Regions from separate parts of the Rossellomorea sp. KS-H15a genome, predicted to be linked through region 3. Evidence: riboswitches for the same ligand, from Rfam matches in the RefSeq annotation. Region 3 holds a riboswitch; each other region holds the start of a gene.
What was found. A riboswitch is a leader RNA that binds a small molecule or an ion and turns the genes downstream of it on or off. The one in region 3 is predicted to bind cyclic di-GMP.
Positions count from the first base shown of each region.

Region 1: another riboswitch for cyclic di-GMP. It lies ahead of M1J35_RS03780 (EAL domain-containing protein); the one in region 3 lies ahead of M1J35_RS01515 (hypothetical protein).
Region 2: another riboswitch for cyclic di-GMP. It lies ahead of M1J35_RS22755 (methyl-accepting chemotaxis protein); the one in region 3 lies ahead of M1J35_RS01515 (hypothetical protein).
Region 4: another riboswitch for cyclic di-GMP. It lies ahead of M1J35_RS00115 (hypothetical protein); the one in region 3 lies ahead of M1J35_RS01515 (hypothetical protein).

Region 1 is NZ_CP096886.1:747,984-752,198, forward strand. It holds gene M1J35_RS03765 (YqcI/YcgG family protein) at 1-31, shown strand, start outside; gene M1J35_RS03770 (DUF4097 domain-containing protein) at 68-931, opposite strand; gene M1J35_RS03775 (DNA-3-methyladenine glycosylase) at 1,159-1,743, shown strand; cyclic di-GMP riboswitch class II at 1,848-1,928, shown strand; gene M1J35_RS03780 (EAL domain-containing protein) at 2,001-2,711, shown strand; gene M1J35_RS03785 (ABC transporter permease subunit) at 2,842-4,215, shown strand, end outside.
Region 2 is NZ_CP096886.1:1,619,140-1,623,354, forward strand. It holds gene M1J35_RS08325 (TetR/AcrR family transcriptional regulator) at 37-612, opposite strand; gene M1J35_RS22690 (hypothetical protein) at 858-992, shown strand; gene M1J35_RS08330 (SDR family oxidoreductase) at 1,140-1,964, shown strand; cyclic di-GMP riboswitch class II at 2,123-2,208, shown strand; gene M1J35_RS22755 (methyl-accepting chemotaxis protein) at 2,304-3,224, shown strand; gene hflX (GTPase HflX) at 3,813-4,215, shown strand, end outside.
Region 3 is NZ_CP096886.1:332,285-336,499, forward strand. It holds gene M1J35_RS01490 (hypothetical protein) at 1-52, opposite strand, end outside; gene M1J35_RS01495 (transposase) at 154-726, opposite strand; gene M1J35_RS01500 (hypothetical protein) at 874-1,062, opposite strand; gene M1J35_RS01505 (helix-turn-helix domain-containing protein) at 1,259-1,672, shown strand; gene M1J35_RS01510 (hypothetical protein) at 1,829-1,990, opposite strand; cyclic di-GMP riboswitch class I at 2,189-2,264, shown strand; gene M1J35_RS01515 (hypothetical protein) at 2,527-3,192, shown strand; gene M1J35_RS01520 (efflux RND transporter periplasmic adaptor subunit) at 3,216-4,215, shown strand, end outside.
Region 4 is NZ_CP096886.1:22,017-26,231, reverse strand. It holds gene M1J35_RS00120 (murein hydrolase activator EnvC family protein) at 1-1,141, shown strand, start outside; cyclic di-GMP riboswitch class I at 1,313-1,401, shown strand; gene M1J35_RS00115 (hypothetical protein) at 1,519-1,764, shown strand; gene M1J35_RS00110 (class I SAM-dependent methyltransferase) at 1,975-2,553, shown strand; gene M1J35_RS00105 (hypothetical protein) at 2,569-3,180, shown strand; gene M1J35_RS00100 (redoxin domain-containing protein) at 3,173-3,754, shown strand; gene M1J35_RS00095 (DUF302 domain-containing protein) at 3,838-4,215, shown strand, end outside.

The DNA of each region.
Region 1 (4,215 bases), 420 kb from region 3:
TGAAGGGAGATGTCCATTCCATCATAAATAATGTAAAAGAGTGCCGGGGTGTTCCCGGCACTCTTCTTTAGTAGATATCTACATTTCCACTGGACACTGAAACATCAATGGTATTTTTCCCGGAGCCTGAGACCCCTGAAATATCCCCGTCTTCTACCTTTTGATTTTTTAGAGGAAGATTGCAGGAAATATCCCCGCTGCTCGCCTGCCCCTTCAGTTTAAAGCTTGCTTTCTCCGGTAGATCAAGCTCCACTCCCCCTGAGCTGACATCGAATGTCATGTCTCCCTTTAAGGAGTCCATGGTGACCGTTAATTCCCCTGAGGATAAGTCGCCTTCAAGGGGACCTTCAAAGTTTGATAATTCTACATCCCCCGAACTGATATCCACTCTTCCATCCTTTGTAGTGAGACCGCTTGCGACCAGGTCCCCTGAAGAGCCATCATGTTCGAACACATTTGTCTCGATGTTTTTAAGCTGCATATTCCCAGATCCCATGTCAATGGACAGTTCATCGAGCTTCCATTTCTTTGAATCAGATTCTCCAGCCATCACAAAATTGCCGGCGCCAATATCGATTTCCATGCTGTTACTATATTCTTTCGGAACATAGACCGTAACGTTTGATTTGCGGTTGAATCCAATCCATTGATACCATTTATGCTTGACCGCTACGTCAATCGTTTCTCCGTTCACCGCCAATGTCATTGTCCCTTTTCCCTCTATATCGACCTGTACTTCATTCTTGTCAGTTGGTATGACTTCTGTGTCGCTGTTTTCCAAGTCCAGGTCGATATGTTTGATATTATTCGTGACTTCAATCCGTTCTCCTGACTGACTTTCTTTTGCAAACAGTGATGTATTGTCATTTAGGATGACATAGAGCGTCCCCAATGCAAGCAGTGCAATCATGACGGCAAATGCGTTTTTCATTTCAATCCCTCGCTTTGGTTTGATTTTCCAATTGATACATTTATTTTAATGCAGTGGAGAGACTACGACAATGAGCCATAGGATTATTTTTGAATGGGACCAGAGGCGTAGGGTTGCCGGAATTGAAATATCGAGGCGTGGAATCTACTACAATCGTGGATGCTTGATTTAAATAGGCAAAGGTAGGGTACAAATAGATTAGACAATGCAGATAAGGAAGTGAAATCATGGAAGGAACACCTATGCCCCCAACCTTTTACGAGCAGCCGACGCTGGAGCTTGCCAAAGCTCTGTTGGGGTGCGTGTTAGTGAAAGAAACCGAAGAAGGGATCGCTTCAGGTTATATTGTAGAAACAGAAGCCTATATGGGGCCGATCGACAGGGCCGCCCACAGTTACGGAAACAGGCGCACAAAGCGGACGGAAGTGATGTTCCATGAAGCTGGCCGCATTTATACATACGTCATGCATACTCACTGCCTCGTAAACGTAGTGAGCGGAGAAAGGGAGAAGCCTGAAGCGATCCTCATCAGAGCCGTAGAGCCTCTTCATGGACAGGAGCTTATGGAAGCGAGGCGCCCCGGTCATGTGAAGAAGAATTGGACCAATGGGCCGGGAAAGTTGACGAAGGCTCTGGGCATTACCATGGAGGATTATGGGGGGAGTTATTTACAACCGCCGCTCATGATTACAGAAGGGTATCAACCTGAAAACATTTCCGCCGGGAAACGAATTGGGATTGATAACACAGGGGAAGCCAGGGATTATCCATGGAGATTCTGGGTTAGTGGCAATCCATTTGTTTCAAGATAGTCTTTCTTTATGAATTTTCAAATAATTTATGGAAAATACACCCCATAAGTACTAGTTATGTGGTATATTTTTCTTATAAGACAAATATCTTTATAAGCTGACCATTCGACTGGGGGCTTTGAACCTAAATGATAGATGGGCGCTTACATTTAGGGGAGCCAGTAGCGCAACCGACCACATGCGAACGCGGATAATGCGTTTTTGTGTGGTTTTTTTGTGGGTAAGACCAAAAACTAAAGAGAGAGTATAGGGGTCCTATGAACATCTTTACTATTTTCCAAGACGACTTTATCTACCATGATTTTCAGCCATTATATGATATGGGTGAACATCGAACCCTCTATGCTTATGAGGGTCTTTTGCGAAATAAGTATAATGAAAATCCCGAAAGTGTATTTCAATCGGCCATGAAGGCCAATATCTTGTACAAACTGGATACGTTGTCCATTTCAAAGGCACTTGAAAGTTTTTCGGAAAACGGGATCGGGGACTGTAAACTGTTTCTCAATATTTATATCACCACGATTTTGCACCCGAGCTTTCACACCTATTTTTCCGATCTTATGGACCGCCATTCTGACATGAAGGGCCGTCTTGTGCTTGAAATTAATGAGTCCAGTGCGGAAGAGCTTTGGCAGAATCCGTTGTTGAAAGAGTCTTTGAAGGAACTGAAGCAATATGGTGTCTGGTATGCGATTGATGATTTCGGGCAGGGGACGTCTTCCATCAAGAAATCCATTGAATATGAACCGGAAATCATCAAGCTTGACCGCTATTTCGCCATGAATTTGGCACAGGATGAAAAGAAACAGCGGTTCCTCTCTTTTTTCAGCCAATTCTACGGAAGTGATACGTTGATTGTGTTAGAGGGGATCGAAACAAAACAGGATATGCAGGTGGCAAGGGAAATCGGGATAACGATTGGACAGGGCTTTTATTTAGGAAAGCCGAGCCGGTTATTGGCTTAGAAGGTGAGAGTGACTCTGACATAGCGGGGTCACTCTTTTTGTTACCGAATTGTCAGATTTGAAATAAAATTGAAAAATTTTAACATTTCTATTAAACTGAGGAAAAAGAGAATAAAAGGGGATTCAATATATGAAATATCTCAAGTTTCCAATCAGGTTCATCTTTTATTATATTCTCGGTCTAATTGGGATCCTGGCCGTGAGTATTGCCCCGGAAGTGTTCAAGGAAAGAGGGCTGTATAATGTTGTTGGCTACTTGGAGGAGTTCATCAAGTTCATCTTTGTTTTCATGGATGGGGCCAATTGGAGTTATTCATATAAAGGGATTACCGTCAATTTCCTCGATATGCTTTGGGGACCATACCTGTATTCACTGCAGATTATTGGGGGAGCATTGGGCATAGGGCTTGGTATTGCCTTTATTCTTACCGTTTTCACCGTCTTTTTACCCCGACCGATCACATCGGTTCTTAAGAAAGCATTGAATCTCTTGGAGACGGTGCCTGATTTAATGTTTGCGTTCATGCTCCAGTTGATGATTGTCTATGTATTTAAATATTTCGGTGTGGAACTGATGAATTTTACCGAGTTCGGGGAGGAGAAGATCTTTCTTGCCCCGATGATTACGCTGTCGATCATCCCGATGATCTCTTTTTTCCGGATCCTCATTTTCATTATGGAAGAAGAGTTATTGAAGCCTCACATTGAATTTGCCCAGAGTAAGGGGATGTCGAAAGGGCGGATCCTCTTTTCACATGTTTTGAAAAATATCTCACCAAGTCTTTTCTATCATGGAAAGCTGATCATTTGGGGGATGCTATCGAGTTTATTCATCATTGAAACCATTTTTAACATGAGAGGAATCACCTATTATATCATACAGGATTTCAGGCCGATGGTCATTGCGATCTCATTGATTATGATCTACACCCCTTTTTTCATCGTGTACCAAGGTGTTTACCTGTGGATCAATCATGAGAGCAGTGAGGATCACGCGAAATATAAACGGGATAAAACGAAATGGACTGAATGGAAGATATGGGGCTTTCTATCGACCATACGCAGGCTGTGGTGGCAGCATATGCATAATGGCAAATTCGCCACCGGGTTCACGGTGATATTTGGTTTGATCGCGGTCAGCTTCCTTTATTCAACATTGAAAGAAGAGCCCATCAAACAAATTCAATTTATGAAAAATGATGAGGGACGGATCATCAGTGCCCCTCCTCATAAACCATTTGGGGACATGATTCTGGGATCGGATTTCTTCGGTTACAGTATTCTCGATCAGCTTATTGTGGGGGCGAAGTATACCCTGTTGTTTGCTTTAATTGTTGCTTCCCTGCGGGTGGTCGGGGGATTCTATCTTGGTATCGCCTATCATTTCCACTTGAAAGAAAGCAGGAAGAACTGGCTTGACCGCATGGTGGATTCGATTCACTTTCTTCCTTTAAGTCTTATCGCTTATCTCTTATTAAGACCGGTCCTTTGGGGGTTGCCTGTG
Region 2 (4,215 bases), 1.3 Mb from region 3:
TTCATTCCGCTTGAGATATGAGAAACGAATCGCTTCTCACATATGTAATCGTACAGCGTCCCACATACTTTCCTCTACATCAGTAAGCATAGAGGTATCAGGCTCCAATTCTCCGATCCGGACAAGTCGCTGAAGTTCGAGAAAGGCACCATAAAGGATGGCGATCAAAGCCGTGGAAGGCAGATTCTTGATGATCTTCTTCTCTTTTCCAGAATCGAAGAAGCATTTAAATAGATTCAACAGTTCTTCGAAGCATGTGTGACTTTCCTCGTTGAGGAAGTGGGCGCTGCTGTGTGTCCTGATGAAGTAGAGCGCCTGGCTCTGTTCTTTTGTAAATTGAATCATCGATTGGAAAATATGATGAAATTGATTCCGTATCGACTTCTCATACGGGAAATCATTTTCCACTGTTTCAGTAAAAATTTTCACATATTCTTGAAAAATCGTATTCCCAAGGACTTCTTTATTTTCAAAATAGCGATAGATCGTTCCTGCTCCCACGCCTGCGGACGAGGCAATCATGGGAATCGTCGTGGCGTCATAACCCCGTTCTGCAAATAGAGCCAGTGAACTCGCTACAATGCTGTCCCGCTTATTTAATGCCATTGACATACCAATTCAGCCTTTCATAACGGTAATGCGGAATGAATGTTCATTCCAGTATAGTGTATACCCATGTGAAAGTGTTCTCAATCACACGAAATACCCATTATTTGTGAAGGTTTTGTTAAGACGGGGGTATGGCCCTTTTTTTCTTTTCTATTATAATTGCCGGTCCAACTCTATCATTTTTTCATAGAATAACCTTGTAAGAGAGCTCACTTACTAGAGTTATAAAAAGAAAGGGGGGATTTTAGATGTCTTTAGGACTTGTCACCTTTCTGATTGCCGTATTATTACTTGTTGCTTGGTTGTTGGTATCGATCTTGGCTCCAAACAGCAATCTGGTATCTGTGTTGAAAAACGCCGTTTGCAGTACTTTGGGATGTTAATCTAAGTTCTTTTAATAGGGACGGACCTCCAAATGCCTTTCATTCGAAGATGAAACAGGCCCTGTGGAGGTCCGTCCCTCTCTATGTTTACTATTTCACATAAGGGGAAAATACTATCCATGAGATATTTCAAGGAGGTATTACTTTATGAGAAGGCTAGAAGATAAGGTCGCGGTGATTACAGGAGCTGCCACTGGGATCGGGGCAGCGACTGCCAAAGTGTTCGCCCGTGAAGGTGCGACGGTGGTTTGTGCAGATATTAATGAAAAGGAAATGAATAAGACAGTCGATGGGATCAGAAGCGATGGTGGAAAGGCAGAAGCATTCCATCTCGATGTTTCCAGTGAGGAAAGTGTCACGTCGCTTGCTGAAAAGATAAAGGAGAAATTTGGTGTGATCGATGTCCTCTTTAACAACGCCGGGGTCGATGAACAGGGTGGTAAGGTGCATGAATATCCTGTGGAACTATTTGATCGGATCATCGCAGTCGATTTGCGAGGGACTTTTTTATGCAGCAAGTATCTAATCCCACTTATGCTTGAAAATGGCGGATCCATTATCAATACGGCGTCCATGTCCGGCCATGCGGCAGATCTGGACCGGTCTGGCTACAATGCGGCAAAGGGTGGAATCATCAACTTTACGAAAGCCATGGCCATTGATTATGCGAGACATGGCATCCGAGTGAATTCCCTCTCACCCGGAACAATCGAGACCCCACTGATTGACGATCTCGTCGGGAGCAAACAGGAAAAGATGGGTGAGGAATTCAGGGAGGCCAATAAGTGGATCACACCGATGGGCCGTTTGGGAAGACCGGAAGAAATGGCGACGGTGGCCCTGTTCCTCGCATCGGACGACAGCTCCTACGTGACAGGTGAAGACATCACAGCAGACGGAGGCATCATGGCTTACACTTGGCCGGGTAAAATGTTGATCGAGGAAGAAGAGTGGAGAAAGGGTACAGAATAATATGAGGGACGGACCTCCAATCTTACGGCAGCCTTTGCATCAAAGGTTGTATGTGGGGTGGGGGTCTTTTTTTGTTTGAATAACGGAAGAGAATTTATAAAATTCAGAGGATAATAGTTGTTAAATGGAGGTCTAACTAGTAGGATAGTCTTACAAATATATGAGTTGGAAGCGAAGATCATTCACTGGTGAAATGGGCGCTGTTTGTGAATAGGAGCGAGTGGCGCAACCGGCCAGCACATTGCCAAGCGGAGAGCCTCCATAAAACGACTACTATCTCTTTGGTACATATTTGTTTTGTCTCTACTAATTTTTTTGAGAAAGAGGAAGTGTTGCGAAGTGCTGAAAACCAAATCAAGAAATAGTACTCAAGTATTTAAGGAGTCTGCTATACTTGCAGCCATTGAAGAATCGCTTGCTATGATAGAATTCGATGGGAACGGAAATGTGCTCTGGGTGAATGGGAATTTTGCAAGGACGATGGAATATGATATAGAAGAAATGATTGGGATGCACCATCAGACATTTTGTACAACGGAGTTTGCCGGCAGTCTGGATTATAAGAAGTTGTGGCGGGATTTAAGGAATGGGAAAAGCTTTCAGGAGAAAATTCAGCGGGTCACGAAGACCGGGAAACTTCTTTGGTTGGAGGCTACATATACACCGGTATATAGTGAAGAAGGAAAACTTGAAGGTGTTGTAAAGATCGCGACGGATATTACAGAACGGGAAACAACGATTGGAAAGGTTGCCTCTGAATTACAGAAGATGTCTGAAGAGCTAAGTGAAAAAGCTGAGCAGGGGATAACAAGAAGTGAAGAAGCGGCTATTGCCACCGGGAAACTGGTCGAGGACTCAAATGAAAATATGAAAACCTTGGAGTCTCTTACTCTGCAGGCACATTCGATCGGGAATATTGTCAAGACGATCAGGGAGATTGCGACTCAAACCAATCTTCTTGCACTGAATGCCGCCATTGAAGCGGCACGTGCCGGAGAACATGGAAGAGGATTCAATGTGGTAGCAGGTGAAGTGAGAAAGCTTGCCACAAGGGTCCAGGATTCCATTCAGGAAGTGAACGCCCATGTGGAAGGAATCACAGGCGAAATCAAAAAAATCAATGAAGGAACAATCCGGTCACAATCAGGCATTTCAAACAACCAGGGCCTCAACGAACACGCCGTCCTGGCCTTCAAAGAAATCGGCCGTGCAGCCCGACGCCTCGACCTACAGGCGCGGGACTTCAAAGATATCCTGTAAGCTTGAGGGACGGACCTCCAATTTCCCCCGATCCGGTTGTGAATTCATCGGAAAAGGTGAAGGATTGGGGGTTCTTTTCTTTAGTCGGGTAACGTGGTGAGGGACGGACCTCAAAATATCCATTGGAGGATCCATAATTAATGGTTTTGGAGGTCCGTCCCTCAAACCATATCTTCCCATCCATCACGGGGTGTGGTAGAATGGGGGTAACTTATGAGAAATGGAGGTTTTCCTTTTGATTTTGATCAGACTACGTATCCGCAATTTGAACGCTTAATTGAATATGTTCAAAGGCTCTGCCTGTGTGCAGGGTAAATGGGATTGGTCTGACTATTTTTAAAGGAATTCTTCATTTAACGTGAAATGAAGGTGAAGGGAGTGCGCATGGCACTCTCTTAAAAATAGAATTGAATACGTACCGAGAGGCGCTATAGTGTGTTTTTTTATTGAAAAACATGCAGGGGGAAAATGCGGTCTTCTTCTTGCGCCATTGGTATATTCAAATCCATTTACAAAAAGCACAGGCGGAGGCCTGTGTTTTTTTCTGCACCATATGACCAAAATAAACAAACAGGAAGTGACTATGTAATGGAAGAAAGATTAAAAGCGATCGCCATAGGCGTTAATACGAAGGATAAAAACAATGACTTTGAGTATTCGATGTTAGAGTTGAAAGGATTGGCCGATGCCAGGCAAATCGATGTCGTGGGGGAACTGACTCAGAACCTGCCCCGGCCGAATCATGTGCATTATATCGGAAAAGGGAAGATTGACGAACTGCTGCCGCTCATAGAAGAGTGGGAAGCGGATGTTCTGATTACAAACGATGAACTTGCGCCTTCTCAGATCCGGGTCCTCGAAGAAAAGCTTGATGTCCGGGTGATGGACAGAACGATGCTGATTCTCGATATCTTTGCAGAACGGGCGAAAACCCGTGAAGCTCAGTTGCAAGTCGAGGTGGCACAGCTGCAATACATGCTTCCCCGTCTGG
Region 3 (4,215 bases):
TTCTCTTGGAAACGTGAAAATCCTCCAATATTAAAAGAAATTCTTTACTCATACTTTCCTCCTCCTCAGAATAGGAATTTTGTCCTACTGTTTATGAATTTCGACACCAATATTCAAAACCCTCTATATTTTTCCAAAAATATTTTACTTTTTTCATTTTTTAATTGGGTTTTCATATGGTTCTTCGTGTTGTACTTCTTTCTCTACATATTCCTTATATCGACTTATTTGTGGTGCGGGAAAATAATTGAGCGTGCGTTCCTTGGAAAGCAAGGGGTTATCAATGGAATGGATGTAAAAAGGATAACTGCTCCAGGGGTATGTCTCGGGGTGGATGGTGAGTTTCGCTTCAACAGGATTGTGGTGGATATACCTGCTCGCTTTAATGAAATACGATGGCGTATCAATCTTGGTCGATCCATACCGCCCTTGGAACACATGACCGACATAATCATATTTCTTGTTGAAATAAACGGCGTAGCGGGTATGGAGGATACGGATGAATCTCTCAAGTGGAACTTCGTGGGTTTCAAGCAGCAGATGGATGTGGTTGGACATCAAACAGTAGGCGTGGGTGGTGAATGGGTACTTTTCTTTCGTTTCCTGCAAATACGTTATATACTTCCTGCGGTCTTCATCATCATGAAACAGATCCTGCTTACGGTTCCCCCTCGCCGTCACATGATAAGTCGTTCCCGGACTCCAATTCCGAGGCGTTCGAACCATATCATCACTCCTTCTCTTAAATCTCATATTCTTACACTAAACCTATTCGACACAAATACGTAAAATCCTCTTTTTTATTGAGGGACGGACCTCCATTCATTCACGAAACTCTGTGAACGAAATGGGTAGAGAGGTCCGTCCCTCCTTCTATCTCTCTCTTCTGTGGCCGTCAAGGTTGGTGATGCTGTTATGTGTGTAGTAGATGACTCGCTGTTTTCCAAGATGTTTCGTACTGAATATCAGATTCGACTCCGGTTTCATCTGGATCCATGTGATGACTCTCTTTTCGCCCCTCGTTGAAAGATTGGCCACTCTCCCTCTTGGTTGTTCCCCCATTCCATCTCCACCTTTTCCCCCAATTCGACAAAATTACAATTATATTTACATTTTAATACGTTTTACTGTAATTTTGTATACCTTTTCCAAATTATCTCGAATCGTAATCAAAATAACGATTTCAAAACGTGTAATTTCCTAATACCTCTACATAAAAGCTTTATCTTGAAGAAAAAAGGGATAGTCGGTGAAAACAATGGAGCTACATGTAGAATTACAGCATTACGGCAATGATGTATTGGAGCTTACCCAGAGAGAAGCCGCCCTTCGCCTGAATATCAGTCAGGGCGCACTATCAAACTATGAAACTGGTGCAAGGGACATCCCTTACAAGATGCTGCTTACCTTTAAGGAAGTCTATAAAATCCCGACCCATGAAATGAACCGGATCATGTATGGCGAGGAAAGCGACAGCCTTGGACAGAGTCACGATCCCATGATTCTGAGAGAAACCTTTGAAGACGAAGAAACAAAAGAAATCCTGAAAACCCTCGGGGAGCATCCCAAATTCAAGCGAACCCTGTCATCCCTCTCCTACTTCACAGACAAGCGCAAAGAAAAATTCATCGCACACGTCAACCACTTTTATCAGACGATGAAGGGCTGGTAGAATCCTGTGGGAGGGACGGACCTCACTATCCGCAACTTAAACCCTGTTATACCGGGATTTCCGCTCCCATCTCCTCATAAAAGCGAGGTCCGTCCCTCTATATGTTGAGACAGGTCCCTCCACCAAAAAAAGCGCCTAGATTCCCGGGTTGGGGGTCTAGAGCGCTTTTTGGTTTGCATCTATGGTGTATCCTGATTGGAGTTCTTGTTTGAGCCAGTGAATCATTGTGTTGGTGTCCATGTTTCCTTGTTGACCTTTGTCGAACGCTTTTTGGATCACGTTCAGAATATGCTGATCGCCGTTCACATTTCCTTTCAAAATGACAACCTCCTACATCATTAAACAGTTTATATCACTTTATTACACTATTAGACGGTTTTTCAAACATCAATTTTATGCTATATTACCAGAAAAAACCACTAAATGGAAGATAAAATTTATTGAGAATTATCTTAAAAAATGACTATATACCTATTCAACTACTCTACCCTCTTGTCGATATAATAGTGGTATGGTCTTGAAAAGTGGCAAAATCATCGAAAGGTGATGACGCAAAGCTAAAGGGGCTATTACATGCCAGCCAGCTACCAAACCAAGGAGGGATTATTTTGTCGTTTTTGACACCCGAAGAAATAGTAGTGAAAAAGAAAGCTCGAAAAATGTGGATGTACATAGGTTTATTTGTTTTTACTGTCGCGCTTATAGCGGGCACAACATTTTTAACGTACAACATGTAAAAGCGTCCTGAGGCGCTTTTTTAATTTTATAAACTTTCATTCTACAATTTATGGAAAGTTTCGGGGTTTTTCGATAGAATAAGAGAAGTAATCTAAACTAGTTGGAGGCAACCATATATGCATAAAGAAGTTAAACTCATCCGGGGATTAAGACAACCATCCTACTTCTTTTATCAATTGAAAGAAACGGAAGTATTAAGAGGATATAAACAAAAGATATTCCTTGTTTTCCTATTGTCTGCCCTTGTCTTTGGCCTCATATCTTCCTTTGGAATCGGAATGGATCCTCTATCAAAGGAACTGACGAAACTTTCACCTTTCACATTCGAGATGGAAAAGTTCTTATTTTTATTAGGTAGAATCATTTCTGGAATATTATATGCGGCGGTGATCCTGTTTGTACCAGCCCTGATTTTCTGGACGATTTCAGACGAAGGGGAATATCGCAAGCTCGTCATCACGCAAAGCCTAGTTCTTATCATTTTATTAATTGAAAGACTAACGTACATTCCTTTATCCATTTTCCTTTCACTTGATTGGTTCTCATCGCCTCTATCACTCGGAGTCATCGCTCAATACATAACCGCTAAACCATGGGTCATCTATTTCCTGGGCTGTTTCTCCCTCTTTAAGATATGGGTTTTCTATATTCAATATAAAGGAGTCAAGAGACTCACCCAGCAAAAAAACTGGCTCATCTGGCTCGTGATTTTATTAACAAATCTACTATTCTGGGCTGCTACTGCATTTCTGGCATTCCTGGATTTATCCACTCTAATCTAACTATTTAAAGGCTGTGAACAATCATGCATAAACGAACCATAATATACACCACCCTCACTGTGTCGCTCCTTTTTATAGGTGCCAATACCTATCTCATTGAAAAAGCGGACAGTAAAGTCGACCGGGAGGTCCGCGTCGCCGAATGGGAACCCGTCAACAAAGGGTCTCTCGCCAAAGAAATGCCGAAAGCAGGAGTCGTCGCTTCCGAAGAAGAAAACTACATCTATTTTAACGATGAATTCGGTTCCTTCAAAAAATTCCTCGTCAAGGAAGGGGATCAGATCAAATCGGGAACTCCCCTCTATGAATACGAAGTAACCGATCAATCTCAGCAAAAGAGCGTACTGGAATCAGAAGCTGATCAGCTCGAAGACGAGATCGACAGCATCGAAGATAATATTTCCGACCTGAAGCGACTGGAATCATCCCTTCCATCAGGCTCAACGGATGATAAAGAAATACCGATCGACGCCAGTGCCCTTCAATCGGAATATGATCTGAAAAAAGAGATTGCCGCAAAAGAATTGGAAATCGATCGCCTTGAAAGCCAAATCGACAATCTTGAGCGCCAAATCAAGGATATCGAATCATACGAAACGACCCTGACCGTCCAAAGCAGCGTGGACGGAACCATTAAGGACCTTTCCCATGCGATCGACAATCCATTGATCACGATCGCATCGCAGTCCACCGTCGTCACAACCGAACTGACGGAAAAAGAAATCGTCAAAGTCGATGAAAACATGAGCGCAACCGTTCAATCGGATGTTGAGAAAAAGACCCAAAAAGGAATCGTTACCCGGGTAGCAACCTTGCCAAAGAACGATCCTCACATCCAAACCGACAGTCTGTACCCTGTAGAAATCAAACTGCAGGACACAAAAAACGAACTGCTTCCAGGACACCATGTCTTCCTATCCATCATCACGGATGAAGTAAAGGGCGCATTTGTGGTCCCAATGACGGCTGTTGAAAAAGATGGGGAATACAAATACATTTGGATTTTAACACCAAAAGGAACCG
Region 4 (4,215 bases), 310 kb from region 3:
ACAGATTGCCGAAATCAGTACGAAATTAAAAGATACAGAAACAAAGATTGCAGAAAAAACAAAAGAAATTGATGAAACAACAGCAAAGATCAATAAACTTAAAGCGGATATTGAAGAGTTAAAGAAGAAGATTGAAGAGCGAAATGAACTTCTGAAGGAACGTGCTCGTGCCATTCAGGAAAAAGGCGGCTCTGCCAATTATCTAGACGTATTACTAGGAGCGGAAAGCTTCGGAGACTTCATCAACCGTGTCACAGCAGTGAATACCATTGTAAGTGCAGACAAAAAGATCATGGACGAACAGAAACGTGATCAAGAGGAATTAGAGAAGAAGCAAGCGGAAGTGGAAAAGGAGCTTGCTGATCTAGAATCGTCTAAAGCAAACTTGGAATCGTTGAAGAAAGACCTTGATAGTCAAAAGGCTAAAAAAGCTGAATTATTTAAGCAGCTGGAAGCTCAACAGGCTTCATTAAAAGTAGAAAAAGCCGATCTTGAGAAAGAGTCCGATGAACTTTCAAAAATGGAACATCAGCTTGAAGGTGAAATCCAGGCTGAGCAAGCACGTCTGGCAGAATTAGCCCGTCAGCGTGAAATCGAACGTAAGCGCCAGGCAGAAGCGGAAGCGGCGAAGCGTGCAGCAGCACAACAGCAGGCGACAGCAAGCAGCAGCGGCGGGTCTTCATCAGCATCAGTAGCTCCTGAAGAAACAGCTCCAAGTGCCCCTGTAAGTGCAGGAGCATGGACAGCACCAGCACGTGGAACAATCACAACCAACTTTGGTTGGGATGTCTTAAATGGTGAGCGACGTTTCCACTACGGTACAGACATTGCGGCACGTGGAAGTGTTCCAATCTCTGCAGCAGCAGATGGTTATGTCATCAAGAGCCATTACAGCTCAAGCTACGGTAACGTAGTGTACATCACTCACTCTATTAACGGTCAAATGTTTACCACTGTGTATGCCCACATGTCTTCTTCATTAGTGAGCACTGGACAAGCAGTAAATAAAGGTGACAAAATCGGTTACATGGGTAACACAGGTTACTCTTTCGGACAGCATTTACACTTTGAACTATACAGAGGTTCATGGAGTGCGTCACACGCTAATGCTGTTAACCCACGTCAATATATTAACTTTTAAGTTTTAAAAGTCCCTCTTCTATTTTGAAGGGGGACTTTTTTGAGTGAAGGCGGAGGAACTCTTTCTTCCAACTACTTGTAAAGATTGTTAACTGGTAAATCAACAACTTGTTTACGAAAGACTGTTTTCATATCCTTATTTTTCTAGTATAATGGCAATATTCAAGTGATTTTTCGAAAAAGGCAAACTAATTGAAAGATTAGGACGCAAAACCACGGGTCTACCATTTTTATTAAAATAATGATCGCCGGGTTACCGAAAACAATGGAGCAATGAATACTAATTCGAATCTTTTTCTAGTATCATTCAGCCTGCCTTTTTGGTGGGCTTTTTCTCTGGGAATGTTCGTTTTTGTTGGATTTGAATCTGTACGAAGGATGATGATGTTGGAGTTAGCAGATATAAAAAGACAATTAAGAAGTTTCTGCAGAAGAAATCGCACAGCATTGAAGTACACTCATATTGGTGAGTACTCTGCGGAAGAAGTGTGTGAGATGTTTATTGAATGTGTCGGAATCGAAGAGATACAAAAGATTCTACATGACATTGACATTATCAATCAACGCGGTGGAGATACCGTCAAATACTTCATGCTCATCCTCGAAGGATTGAGAGCTGCTTAAGATTTAGATTCCTTCACAGGGTAGCATATTTTCACGTCGTATACGAAAGGATCCTTCAGAGAGGGATCCTTTTTTGCCGGGAAAAGAGCACTATCACCGTCTGTAATCATGACGGTAAGGGATACACTATGAGTAAATCACTTGCCTGAATGATGGAAATTTAAGATACTAATACATAATAGGGTATATATTTCGAACGGAGGAAACGTCATGACCGGACACTTATTCGAACATCACAAAGCTTCAAAGCTCCTTGACCCGGAACGACAAGAGCTCCTACCAGTGGATAATGTATTAAAGTTGCTTCAATTGAGGAAGGAGGATATCGTTGCCGATCTAGGCTGCGGGAATGGCTATCTAACCCTTCCGATTGCCAAAGAGGTGGAGACGAAGGTCCAGGCGGTAGACCTGCAGCAGGAGATGCTTGAGTACCTTAAACATCGTGCTGGGGAAGAAAACATAGATAATATCGTGTATGTAAAGTCGTCTCTTGAATACCTTAGCTTTAACAAAAGTACATTGGATAGGGCCGTTTCTGCCTTCGTCTTACATGAAGTGCCGGACCTGATCAAAGTCTTTCAGGATCTTCACGATATGCTGAAGGACGATGGAATCTGGTTGATTCTTGATTGGGAAGCGGTGGAATCGGAAATGGGACCTCCTTTAGAAGAACGTATACCATCTGAGGAACTTGAACGTCAGCTCAATTCAGCAGGATTCAAGACAACAGTGGGGCATCTGCATCCTTCTGTCTACTATATCGTCGTGAAAAAAAACACTTCTCTATGAAAGGTGTAGAACTGAATGGATGAAAGATGGTACACCATAGGCACCTTTACATTCCCATCTACCTGGGGAGCAATCATCGCCTCGTTCATTTTGACCTTTCTTTTCCTCTACTTCTGGAATCGAAAGGCTAGCGACTGGTATTCAAATGGAGTTTTTTACTTTTTGGTCATCTGGAAGCTGAGTGTCATTCTCGTTGATTTTCAAAATGTCATTGAACATCCCATTACGATCCTTTATTTCAATGGTGGAAGGTGGGGGTATTGGTTAGGCTTGCTGACAGTGCTTTTATTCATTTTCGTTAAAAGGGTGGGTAGGACGTCTCACCTGGTCATTGCCTGGATGAGCACAGTCGTTTTCTTTGAACTTATCTTTCATTTGCTCCAATTTGATATTCTTGCAGGGGTATCTCAATTCATCATCAACGGTGCACTGATCTTATTTTTACTGAAAAAAGAAAATGATAGCGATACTTGGGCCATCCAATTGGTGATCGTTTTCACCCTTATTCAGCTGCTATTCCAATCCATTTATGGAGGCTTTGTGTTTACCACTGTCACCTGGACGTATCTCATTGTGATGGTTTATCTTATCTTTTTCAACGGAAGGTGGAAAACGAACATTGAATAAACGAAATTTTGCTCTGGCGATCGTTGCCCTGCTGATCGGGATCTTCCTGGTGAATTTGTTTCAGGATCAACAGGAAAAAAAGGCAAAAGAAGAGGCTGACCAGTTGGCCAAAGAGTCCATGGATCTGACTGATGCCAAGCAGGGGCTCACCCAAGGGGATCGTGCACCGGACTTTACCTTGACCACTTTAGATGGTGAAGAAGTCAAGCTTTCCGACTATCAGGGAAAGAAAGTGATCCTGAATTTCTGGGCCACCTGGTGCCCGCCATGTAAAGCGGAAATGCCCCATATGGAACAGTATTACGAAAAAAACGCGAAAAAAGAAAGTGTCGAAATCCTTGCTGTCAACTTGACCTCACAGGATGATGGGGAGAAGGCAGTCCAGCAATTTGTCGACGGCTATGAACTCACTTTCCCCATTCTCATGGATGAAAAAGGGGATATCGGAGACGAGTACCGGGCATTCACGATCCCGACCACTTACATGATCGACACAAACGGCCTCATCCAGCACAAAATCGTCGGCCCCATGAACGAAGAAATGATGGGTAAAATGGTCGGAGGCATGGAATAATGGGAGGGACGGACCTTTAAGAAGACGTTTCGTTTTATACGCTATGAGGTATAAGTAACCATGACTCAAAAAGGAGGATCAAAATGTTCCACTACACAAAAGAAGTTTCAATGAATGTGAAGGATGCCGTATCAGCAGTAGAGGCAGCCTTGAAAGAAGAAAGCTTCGGGGTTCTGTGGAATCTTGACCTGGCCGCAAAGCTTCAGGATAAAGGGCTGGATTTTAACGAAGAAGTCGTTGTCCTGGAAGTATGTAATCCCCACGAAGCGAAAAAGGTGCTGGAAGAAAGCATGCTCGTCAGCTATTTCCTGCCTTGTAAAGTGACGGTATACACCGAAAAGGGAACGACTAAGATCGGGATGGCAAAGCCAAGCAAGCTGATTGAAATGGTAGATAACGATGAATTGAAGCGATTGGCGTTGGATATCGAAAATCGCCTGATCGGGTGTTTAGAAAACGTC